DNA from 3 places in the Parabacteroides sp. KHUB-03 genome. Region 3 is predicted to be linked to each of the others. Evidence: riboswitches for the same ligand, from Rfam matches in the RefSeq annotation. Region 3 holds a riboswitch; each other region holds the start of a gene.
The links. A riboswitch is a leader RNA that binds a small molecule or an ion and turns the genes downstream of it on or off. The one in region 3 is predicted to bind thiamine pyrophosphate.
Positions count from the first base shown of each region.

Region 1 (3,283 bases), 1.1 Mb from region 3:
TCCATATGAATAATTTTTCAATTTGTTAATATGCCAATGGATTTGCTCTAAAGACCAGCATATTATTAATTAATAAACCTTACTACGTATTGTGCTAATCTCAGTACAATAGCAGCTCCGCCACAATACAAGAATACACTGCGGTCGTTAACTGCAAAATAACATATTACGGCAGCAATAGCCAATAGCATAAAAAGCAATGTCAGTATTTCGTCTATTTTACTTCCACGTTTCATAAATTGATAATTTTTAATTCTCAATTATCAACGTCTTTAATGCATCCAATACTTCATCCGGAGTAAATACGATACCTCCTAAACGTCCGAAATGCTCGACTTTTACTTTACCGTTTACAGCCAGGCGAACATCTTCTACCATTTGTCCGGCATTTAACTCAACAGAAAGCATGCCTTTTACCTGACCGGCATATTTTGCAATTATTTTTGCAGGGAACGGCCACAAAGTGATAGGACGTAATAAACCCAGTTTAATGCCTTCTGCACGGGCATTCTCTACTACTTTCTGGCAAATACGTGCTGAAGAACCGAAAGCGATCAGCAAATACTCTGCATCGTCACAAAAGAACTCTTCATAACGAACTTCGTTTTCTTCGATTTTTTTATATTTAGCCTGAAAGCGGATATTATTCTCTTCCATTTTTGCCGGATCCAGCTCAAGGGAAGTGATAACATTAGACTTGCGATTGGCCGTTTTTCCCTGTACAGCCCAAGGACATTCTGCAATAATTTCTTCTTCGGTTCTGCGTTTATGGAATGGAGGCATAACCACTTTTTCCATCATCTGGCCAATGATACCGTCTGCTAAGATGATAGCAGGATTAGAATATTTGAACGCAAGATCAAAGCCTAAACCAACAAAGTCTGCCATTTCCTGTACGGAAGAAGGAGCTAGAGTTATTAACCGGTAGTCGCCGTGTCCGCCGCCTTTTACAGTTTGGAAATAGTCGGCCTGACTGGGCTGGATTGTTCCCAGTCCCGGACCTCCACGCATTACGTTTACAATCAGACAGGGAAGTTCTGCTCCTGCTATATAAGATATACCTTCTTGCTTCAGACTTATCCCCGGACTGGAAGACGAGGTCATTACCTTTTTTCCTGTTCCGGCTCCACCATACACCATATTGATAGCAGCCACTTCACTTTCTGCTTGCAAAACTACCATTCCTGTAGTTTCCCACGGCATTTCAGCCATAAGGGTTTCCAAAATCTCGGACTGAGGAGTGATCGGGTAACCGAAATATCCATCTACACCATAGCGGATTGCAGCGTGCGCGATAGCTTCATTACCCTTCATTAATTTTATATCTTCTGCCATATCTTTATTTTCAACTTTCAATTATCGATTTTCTTTTTGTAGATGGTTAAACAACCGTCCGGACAAACCCAACCACAACTAGCACATCCTATGCATGCATCCGGATTTTTCATGTACACATAATGGTACCCCTTGTTGTTAACTTCCCTGGGATGTAGTTCCAGTACATCTGATGGGCAGGCTACAACGCAAAGGTTGCAGCCTTTGCAGCGTTCCGTGTTTACAACAACAGCTCCTTTTATCTTCGCCATAATTATTCTGTTTAAAATCTATTGTTTCATTCAAGTCGCCAAAGTTAGCAAAAACTTTGAAAAGTGTTTCCTTTTCGCTGTAATTAGTAACCAAATCCTGTCAGAAGAGTGGAAAAATGTACTATATTTGCAACGACTTATCATAGGGGTGCCTTAATATACAGGCTGAGATTATACCCATTGAACCTGATCCGGGTAATGCCGCCGAAGGGAAGAAGGTAGAATGATTGAATAAAAGAAAGCGTTTACCTCTATGTGCTTTCTGATGTTTTTAACTCTAAATTATAATTGGTAATGGAACAGATTGTTTCAACAGGAATTATTGATTCCTATTTTGCAAAGTTAAAGAGTAATTTATCAGTAGACGTAGCTATCGTAGGTGGAGGCCCATCCGGTATTGTTGCTGCTTATTATTTGGCAAAAGCCGGAAAGAAGGTAGCGCTTTTTGACCGTAAATTAGCTCCCGGAGGAGGTATGTGGGGTGGTGCTATGATGTTTAACGATATTGTAGTACAGGAAGAAGCTATGCCTATTGTTAAAGAATTGGGCGTGTCTTATCATGCTGCGGGTAATGGTACTTATATTATGGATTCTGTTCATACCACTTCTGCACTGATTTATCAGGCGACTAAAGCAGGGGCCACAATTTTTAATTGTTATTCGGTAGAAGACGTCGTATTCCATAACGATGCCGTAGCAGGCGTGGTGGTAAACTGGGCTCCGGTAATCCGTGAAGGAATGCATGTCGATCCATTGACTATTATGGCAAAAGCTGTTTTGGAAGGTACGGGACACGATTGTGAAGTTGCCCGCACAGTTGCCCGTAAGAATGATATTAAATTGAATACACCTACCGGAGGCGTGATAGGAGAACGTTCTTTGAATGTGGAATTAGGCGAGTCTACTACTGTAGAAAACACGAAAGAGATTTATCCCGGATTGTTTGTCTCAGGTATGGCTGCTAATGGTGTAAGTGGCAGTTTCCGTATGGGGCCTATTTTCGGGGGTATGTTGATGAGTGGTAAAAAAGCCGCCGAACTGATTTGCGACAAGCTGGGTAAATAACCGGAGGTAATTTTATTTAATGATATATTGGCTTTAGCTGCATTTATATAATGTTTGGCTAAAGCCAATTTTATATTTATATTTGTCTCGTCCGGTTAAAAAACCGGCGTCCAGATTAGGAATATGTTTAAAACCACTATTATGAAGAGTCGACTAATGAATCTTTTTCCGGCTATTTTATGCCTTCTTTTTTATTCGGTTACCACAAATGCGATAACCGGTAAGTCTTCGGATATTGTTATTGAAAACAGTCAGATGCGTCTGGTCATCAGTTCGGATGGCAAGGCACGTAGTTTGATACATAAATCCAGCGGCCAGGAATGTCTGGATACTCAGTCGGAACTCCCGGTTTGTGCTATAACTCAATATAGGCCTTATGATAATGAGAACTTTCTTATGTTTCCGGCCAAGCCCCGCACTTTTCCTTCAAACAAAGTAGAACGGATTGGGGATACCTTGCGGGTTGAATTTGAAGATACATATGATATTGCTTATATACCGATGCATATTACGGATGACTATATCCATTTTACTCTCGACAAGATTGATTACCGTATTGAAGATTTTGGAGTAAAACGCAAAACAGAGATCGATGAATTTACTCTTATGCAATTGCCTGTCCGTAAACGTGA
Region 1 is NZ_CM153257.1:2,040,179-2,043,461, reverse strand. Features, by position in the region: gene ACYIB7_RS08815 (thiamine pyrophosphate-dependent enzyme) at 1-5, opposite strand, end outside; gene ACYIB7_RS08810 (hypothetical protein) at 66-236, opposite strand; gene ACYIB7_RS08805 (3-methyl-2-oxobutanoate dehydrogenase subunit VorB) at 250-1,335, opposite strand; gene ACYIB7_RS08800 (4Fe-4S dicluster domain-containing protein) at 1,353-1,586, opposite strand; TPP riboswitch at 1,721-1,818, shown strand; gene ACYIB7_RS08795 (sulfide-dependent adenosine diphosphate thiazole synthase) at 1,881-2,651, shown strand; gene ACYIB7_RS08790 (hypothetical protein) at 2,793-3,283, shown strand, end outside.
Region 1: linked by a shared signal. The riboswitch ahead of ACYIB7_RS08795 (sulfide-dependent adenosine diphosphate thiazole synthase) and the one ahead of ACYIB7_RS13725 (TonB-dependent receptor) in region 3 are both predicted to bind thiamine pyrophosphate.

Region 2 (3,283 bases), 1.3 Mb from region 3:
TATGCGCAACAGGGGATAAATTCGTCTCAATCTTCCGTCAGCAATATTTCAGCAACCTCACAAGACACAATCATTGCCCCTCCGTCACCTGAACCTCTTATGATAGATGGTAAGCCAATGAATGAGAAGCAACGTAACCGTTACTATAAACAGTTGCGTAAAGATTCCATACGTGCAAAGAAAAATGTCTGGTGGTCTATACTTGGCGGCCCGTCATATACACCTGAAGCGTCATTAGGTGTGGGTGGAGCTGTATTGGCAAGCTTCAGATTAAATAAGAATGATACAATTTCACAACGTTCTTTTATTCCGGCCGGATTCAATATTACATTAAACGGGACAATGGTGTTTGCCGGTGCAGGTACTCTATTTTTTAATGAGAATAAGTTCCGTATTTATATTAGTTACGGATATAGAAATGAGCCGTCCCATTACTTTGGCAAAGGTTATGAAAACATAGAACACACTGAAAAAAGCGATTCTACCACCAAGTTCCATAAAAGCTATTTCCAGCTTTATCCCCGCTTTGTATGGGAAATCAAACCCCATTTATATACAGGTGCTTTATTTGATATCAATTATACGAAATCTACAGACATTAATCCGGTTATGCAGGCGGATCCTTATTTTCAGAAATTCAAACTGAAATATGTTAACATAGGTCTTGGCGGTTTAATACAATATGATACCCGGAATGATGTTGCAACCCCTAGTTCCGGTATGTTACTTAGTGGTATAGCCAGGGTATACAGCAAATACTTCGGAGGTGCATACAATTATGGAATGTTTGATCTGGAATATCGTCAATTCCAGCAGGTTTTTCGTCCCCGAAGTACTTTAGCATGGGTTGCACGCTCATTGATAAGTGTGGGTGATATTCCGTTTACCGAGTTACCGTCATTCGGTTCTCCTTTTGATTTACGTGGTTATTACTGGGGGAAATACCGTGATAAGACAATGGCTTATGCCATACTTGAATATCGTCACATGTTCGGTAGTGTAGAAAAATACAAAAGCGGAAACTTTTGGGCAAAATGTGGTTTCGTGGGATGGATAGGAACAGGTACTATAGGAAATGCTCCTGTTGTAGATTGGAGTAAATGGAAATTTAACTACGGAGTTGGTCTTCGTATACAGATGCAACCGGGGAAGAATTTCCGGCTGGATGTAGGTAAAGATCCGAACCAAAAAGGTATGGCCGTTTATATGAATATGACAGAAGCGTTCTAAAAAGGACACTTTCTTAAATTTAACACTTCTTTTTTGTAATATTCTTTAATCTTTATACCTTTGTATTACATAAAGGGGTGCCAAACTGTATGGGCTGAGATCATACCCTCGAACCTGATACGGGTAATGCCGTCGTAGGAAAGCACAGAGGCTTTTTCCCTCCTTTTTGATAAGAAAAATGGATAGAAACAATATTTTTCGTTATCCAACAGCACTAACTATCGCAGGATCCGATAGTGGTGGTGGAGCAGGAATACAAGCAGATTTGAAAACATTTTCTGCATTGGGTGTATTTGGAATATCGGTTATCACTGCAATAACAGCACAGAATACACAAACTGTTTACGGAATACAAGCCGTTACTCCCGATTTATTGAAAAAACAGATAGATGCCGTTTTTCTGGACTTCACAATAGATGCTGTCAAAATAGGTATGCTTCATAATAAAGAAGCCATCCATATTGTTGCAGAATCAATAAAAATCTTTGCTCCCGCTTATACAATATTAGATCCTGTTATGATTTCAACAAGTGGGAAGAAGCTTTTGGAAGATAATGCAATACATGTACTTATCGATGAATTATTTCCTAACGTAGCCTTGGTTACTCCCAATGTTGATGAAGCAGCATATTTATCCGGTATCAATATTAAAGATGAAAAGGATATGGAAAAAGCTGCCCGTTGTTTACAAGAGATGGGATGTCGCTCAGTTCTTATAAAAGGCGGGCATCTGGCCGGTATAACGACAAAGGATATTCTTATCATGCCGGATTTGGCTCCAATACATCTTGAAGTTCAAACAGTTCATACGAATAATACACATGGTACCGGTTGTACCTTGTCATCGGCCATAGCTGCATATTTAGCTCTTGGCAATAATTTACAGGAATCTGTACGTATGGCAAAAATATACATTACGAACGCTTTAGCAGAAGGAGCTGATGTCTGTGTCGGTAATGGACATGGTGCAACGAATCACTTCTTTTCTCCGGTGCCTTTACAGAAAATAAAATTACACGGATGAAAAAATTGTTTGTTATAACAACACCATATTTCTTCTGTGGCGAAGGAGAAATCCTTTCCAATCTGTTTAGGGAAGGAATGGGATGTTTGCATCTCAGGAAACCGCATTGTAGCCGATCTGCATTAGAGAAGTTGATCTTGGAAATACCTTCTCAATATTACTCACATATTGTTTTACACGATCAATTTGGACTGGTTGCAAACGGTAATCCTTATCATTTTAAAGGAATCCATCTAAATAGAAGAAACAATACTATTCCCAACGGATTTTCGGGAAGCATAAGTTGTTCATGCCATAGTTTGCAGGAAATATCAGAGAATGCAAAATTTGATTACCGGTTTCTCAGCCCTATTTTTCAAAGTATATCCAAGCAAGGTTACGGAAATGGCTTTCCTTTAGACATACTATGGCAAGCATCAAAAACAGGTCTGATTAATGAGAAAGTAATTGCACTGGGAGGCATTGACATTTCCACTATACCGCAGCTCAAAGATATAGCTTTCGGAGGCGTAGCAGTATTAGGAGCATTATGGGGCCAATCTCCTTCTGAAAAAGAAGTAAATAATATTATAAAACGATTCAAATCATTAGAATTATGTCTGGCTATTCATTGATAAAAAATACAAACCGTCTGATGCTCATTACAAATTGTTCCGGCAAATATACAGAATTGGATCAGGCTAAAATGTTTTATGAAGGCGGAGGAACTTGGTTGCAACTCCGTATGAAAGATAAATTTGACATAGAAATTGCCAGGGCAATTTCCCAACTTAAAATATCGGATCCCGAATATATCTTTTGTATGAATGATAATCTGGAGATGGCTATGGAAAGTCACGCCAGGGCTATTCATTTGGGTAAACAGGATATGCCTTTATCTGAAGCCCGGCAAATTTTAGATAGCTGTCATTGGAGCCTTATTTCTCATATAGGCGCTACTGCCAATACTTTGGAAGACATATTGCATGCAGATAAAGAAGGGGCTTCATATATAGGATTGGGGCCTTATCGTTATACAGAAACGAAAAA
Region 2 is NZ_CM153257.1:1,853,942-1,857,224, forward strand. Features, by position in the region: gene ACYIB7_RS08040 (BamA/TamA family outer membrane protein) at 1-1,230, shown strand, start outside; TPP riboswitch at 1,294-1,388, shown strand; gene thiD (bifunctional hydroxymethylpyrimidine kinase/phosphomethylpyrimidine kinase) at 1,409-2,254, shown strand; gene ACYIB7_RS08050 (thiamine phosphate synthase) at 2,251-2,868, shown strand; gene ACYIB7_RS08055 (thiamine phosphate synthase) at 2,850-3,283, shown strand, end outside.
Region 2: linked by a shared signal. The riboswitch ahead of thiD (bifunctional hydroxymethylpyrimidine kinase/phosphomethylpyrimidine kinase) and the one ahead of ACYIB7_RS13725 (TonB-dependent receptor) in region 3 are both predicted to bind thiamine pyrophosphate.

Region 3 (3,283 bases):
GCTTCTCCTATTTCGCTGATTTTTCCGGTCAGAATAAGCTGGTTGTTGTAATCCATAAAATAGAAATTGGCACCCAGGTGGAATCGTGGATGTGTGAAGCTGTATCCGGCTTCGTAGTCGAACAATCTTTCGGGAACAGGGCGTTCATTAATACCTGCTTCGGTGAAGTTGTCGCGGTTGGGTTCGCGATGGGCAACAGAGAAAGAGGCAAATGCATTATGGAATCCTTTGTTGAAATTGAATCCGACTTTGGGGTTGAAAAAGTTCCAATGACGATTGACATAAAGATTGTCTCCGGCTTTATCATCGTTCCCTTTAATTGTATAATCTATGCCTCGGTATTGCAGGTCTGCATATCCGTTAAAATAGTCGGTGAAGAGATAATTTACTTTTGCATATGCATTGTAATCTGTTTTATCTCCGGTGTTGCGATAGTATTCGTAATCCGGTTTCGGAAGGCTGTTAACTTGTTTTGCCCATATAACACGGCCAAAATGATTTCCTGCATATTTATTGGCGGCAGCACCCAACGTTATTTGCATGCTTTTGCTGCGATAATTAGCATTGTATACAGCACCGTAGAAATCGTTATCTAACCATTTGCGGCGGACAAGGTCGGTTTTCTTAACCTCTTTACCGGACGGGTCAATATAATTGGGAAGTTTGTATTTTTCATATTTGGCTTCGGCTTTATAATCTTCGTAATAGCCGCTACCATCTGTGTAATGGAGAGTGAGTGCCATATTCCAGAAATCGTTAAGACGTTGGCTTGCCATTAGTTGATAATTGTGCTGCCAATAATTGTCTGTTTGGTTATCGTAGAATTTGGTTACGCCGTCTTCTTCATATGCGCCGCATGAATTATAAGTCCGGTCTGTTTTCAGCTTGTCTGCCGGTACACCGTTCCATGCCTGGTATGTTTTTTCGTTGTTGCCGAAGGTCTGAAATTTGATTAATGTATTGGAAGCATAAAAAGCTGCCGATACATAATAAGAACTCATCCGGGCGAAAGCGCGGTCTATGTAGCCATCGCTACGGATATTTGAATATCGGGCATCAAAAGCAAAATGGTCGTATAATAGCCCGGTTCCGCCTTTTACCGTATTTTTTACAGTACCGAAAGAACCGGCTGAAATAGAATATTCGGCGTATGGTTGTAAGGCCGGCTTTTGCGTCTGCATGGCAACCGTAGCTCCAAAAGAAGCAGCTCCGTTTGTAGATGTACCTGCTCCGCGTTGGATTTGAATACTTTCTACGGAAGAAGCGATGTCTGCCATGTTTGCCCAAAACAAGGTGTGCGATTCGGGGTCATTCATGGGAACCCCGTTTACTGTAATGTTGATACGGTTTGCATCTGTTCCCCGGATACGGAAACCGGAGTAACCAATGCCTGTTCCAGCATCGGAAGTCATAATAACAGACGGAGATTGGGAGATAAGATACGGAATACCTTGTCCGTCGTTTTTACTGTTAAGCTCTTTTCCGGAAATATCCGTGTAAGCAACGGGGGTTCCTTTTACAGCTTTGGTAGCGGTGATCACAACTTCATCCAATGATATGTCTTTGGCGATTTTCAGGGAGTCTGCCGTTTCATGGGATTTGCCCTGTACATTAGGAATGACCAGTGAAGCGGCCATTACGATTAAAACACTTTTCATCCTTTTGCCTTTTTATTTAAAACGAAATGGTTGAATAGTGGAGGAGTGAGTATTGATTCAATTTCCCTGCGCCGGCATTACCCGTATCAGGTTCTATGGGTATAATCTCAGCCTGCAACCTTATCAGAACGAATCGGTACAAGCACCCCCTTGTATTCGGTGGCAAAGATAATGAAAAAGAGTATTTGCACAAAAAATACATATTTCTTTGTAAAGTCGTTGACAATTTGTATATTTGCAAGCGATTAAGCGAAGATGAGGAGGGGGCGGGTAGTCCCCTTCTTTTGTTCTCAACTGTTTGTATATGATTGAAAAAAGTGTAGTAAGCCAGTTGGTCGAGGAAAAATTAGCCTCTTCAGACAATTTTTTAGTGGATATAGTTATTAAACCGGGAAATCTTATTATTGTCGAGATTGATAATGATGAGGGTGTTTGTATTGACGACTGTGCAGAATTGAGCCGTTATCTGGAAGAACATCTGGACCGGGATGTGGAAGACTATGAACTGGAAGTTGGATCGGCGGGCATCACATCTGCATTTAAGGTTTTTCGCCAATATGTTAAGAATATTGGCAATGAAGTGGAAATGTTGCTTAAAAACGGAGTCAAGTTGGCAGGTGTGCTGAAATCGGCGGATGAAACCGGTGTGGTTGTTACCGTTGAAAAGCAGATCAAACCGGAAGGTGCAAAGCGAAAAGTAACTGTGCAGGATGATCAGTCGTATACATTTGATGAAATAAAATATACAAAATACTTAATAAGATTCAAGTAAATTATGGCCAGAAAAGAGGAAACAATCAGTATGATTGACACCCTTGCGGAGTTCAAGGAGTTGAAAAATATAGATAAGGAGACAATGATTAGCGTATTGGAAGACTCTTTCCGAAACGTTATAGCTAAGATGTTTGGCACTGATGAAAATTATGATGTAATTATCAACCCCGAAAAAGGTGACTTTGAAATTTGGAGAAACCGTACGGTGGTAGCAGATGATGAATTGGAAGACTCTAACCTGCAACTTACTTTGACCGAGGCCCGTAAGATTGATGCCGACTGTGAAGTGGGTGAAGAAGTAACGGATGAAGTACATTTTGCAGATTTTGGCCGTCGTGCTATCCTGAACCTGCGTCAGACTTTGGCTTCTAAAATACTTGAATTGCAAAAAGATAGTTTATACGCGAAATATAAAGACAGAATCGGATCTATTATTGCGGCTGATGTATATCAGGTATGGAAAAAAGAGATTCTGTTGCTGGATGATGAGGGAAATGAGTTGCTGCTCCCGAAATCGGAACAGATCCCTACCGATTTTTATCGTAAAGGAGAAACCGTTCGTGCTATTGTACAACGAGTGGATAATTATAACAATAATCCGAAAATTATACTTTCGCGTACAGACAAAGTGTTCCTGCAGCGTCTTTTTGAATTGGAAGTGCCGGAAATTAATGATGGTCTGATTACCATTAAGGCTATTGCCCGTATCCCGGGTGAAAGAGCCAAAGTTGCAGTGGAATCATATGATGACCGTATTGACCCGGTGGGCGCTTGTGTTGGAATGAAAGGTTCTCGTATTCACGGAATTGTCCGTGAGTTAAGAAACGAGAATATCGATGTAATTAATTATA
Region 3 is NZ_CM153257.1:3,177,135-3,180,417, reverse strand. Features, by position in the region: gene ACYIB7_RS13725 (TonB-dependent receptor) at 1-1,658, opposite strand, end outside; TPP riboswitch at 1,705-1,816, opposite strand; gene rimP (ribosome assembly cofactor RimP) at 1,963-2,430, shown strand; gene nusA (transcription termination factor NusA) at 2,434-3,283, shown strand, end outside.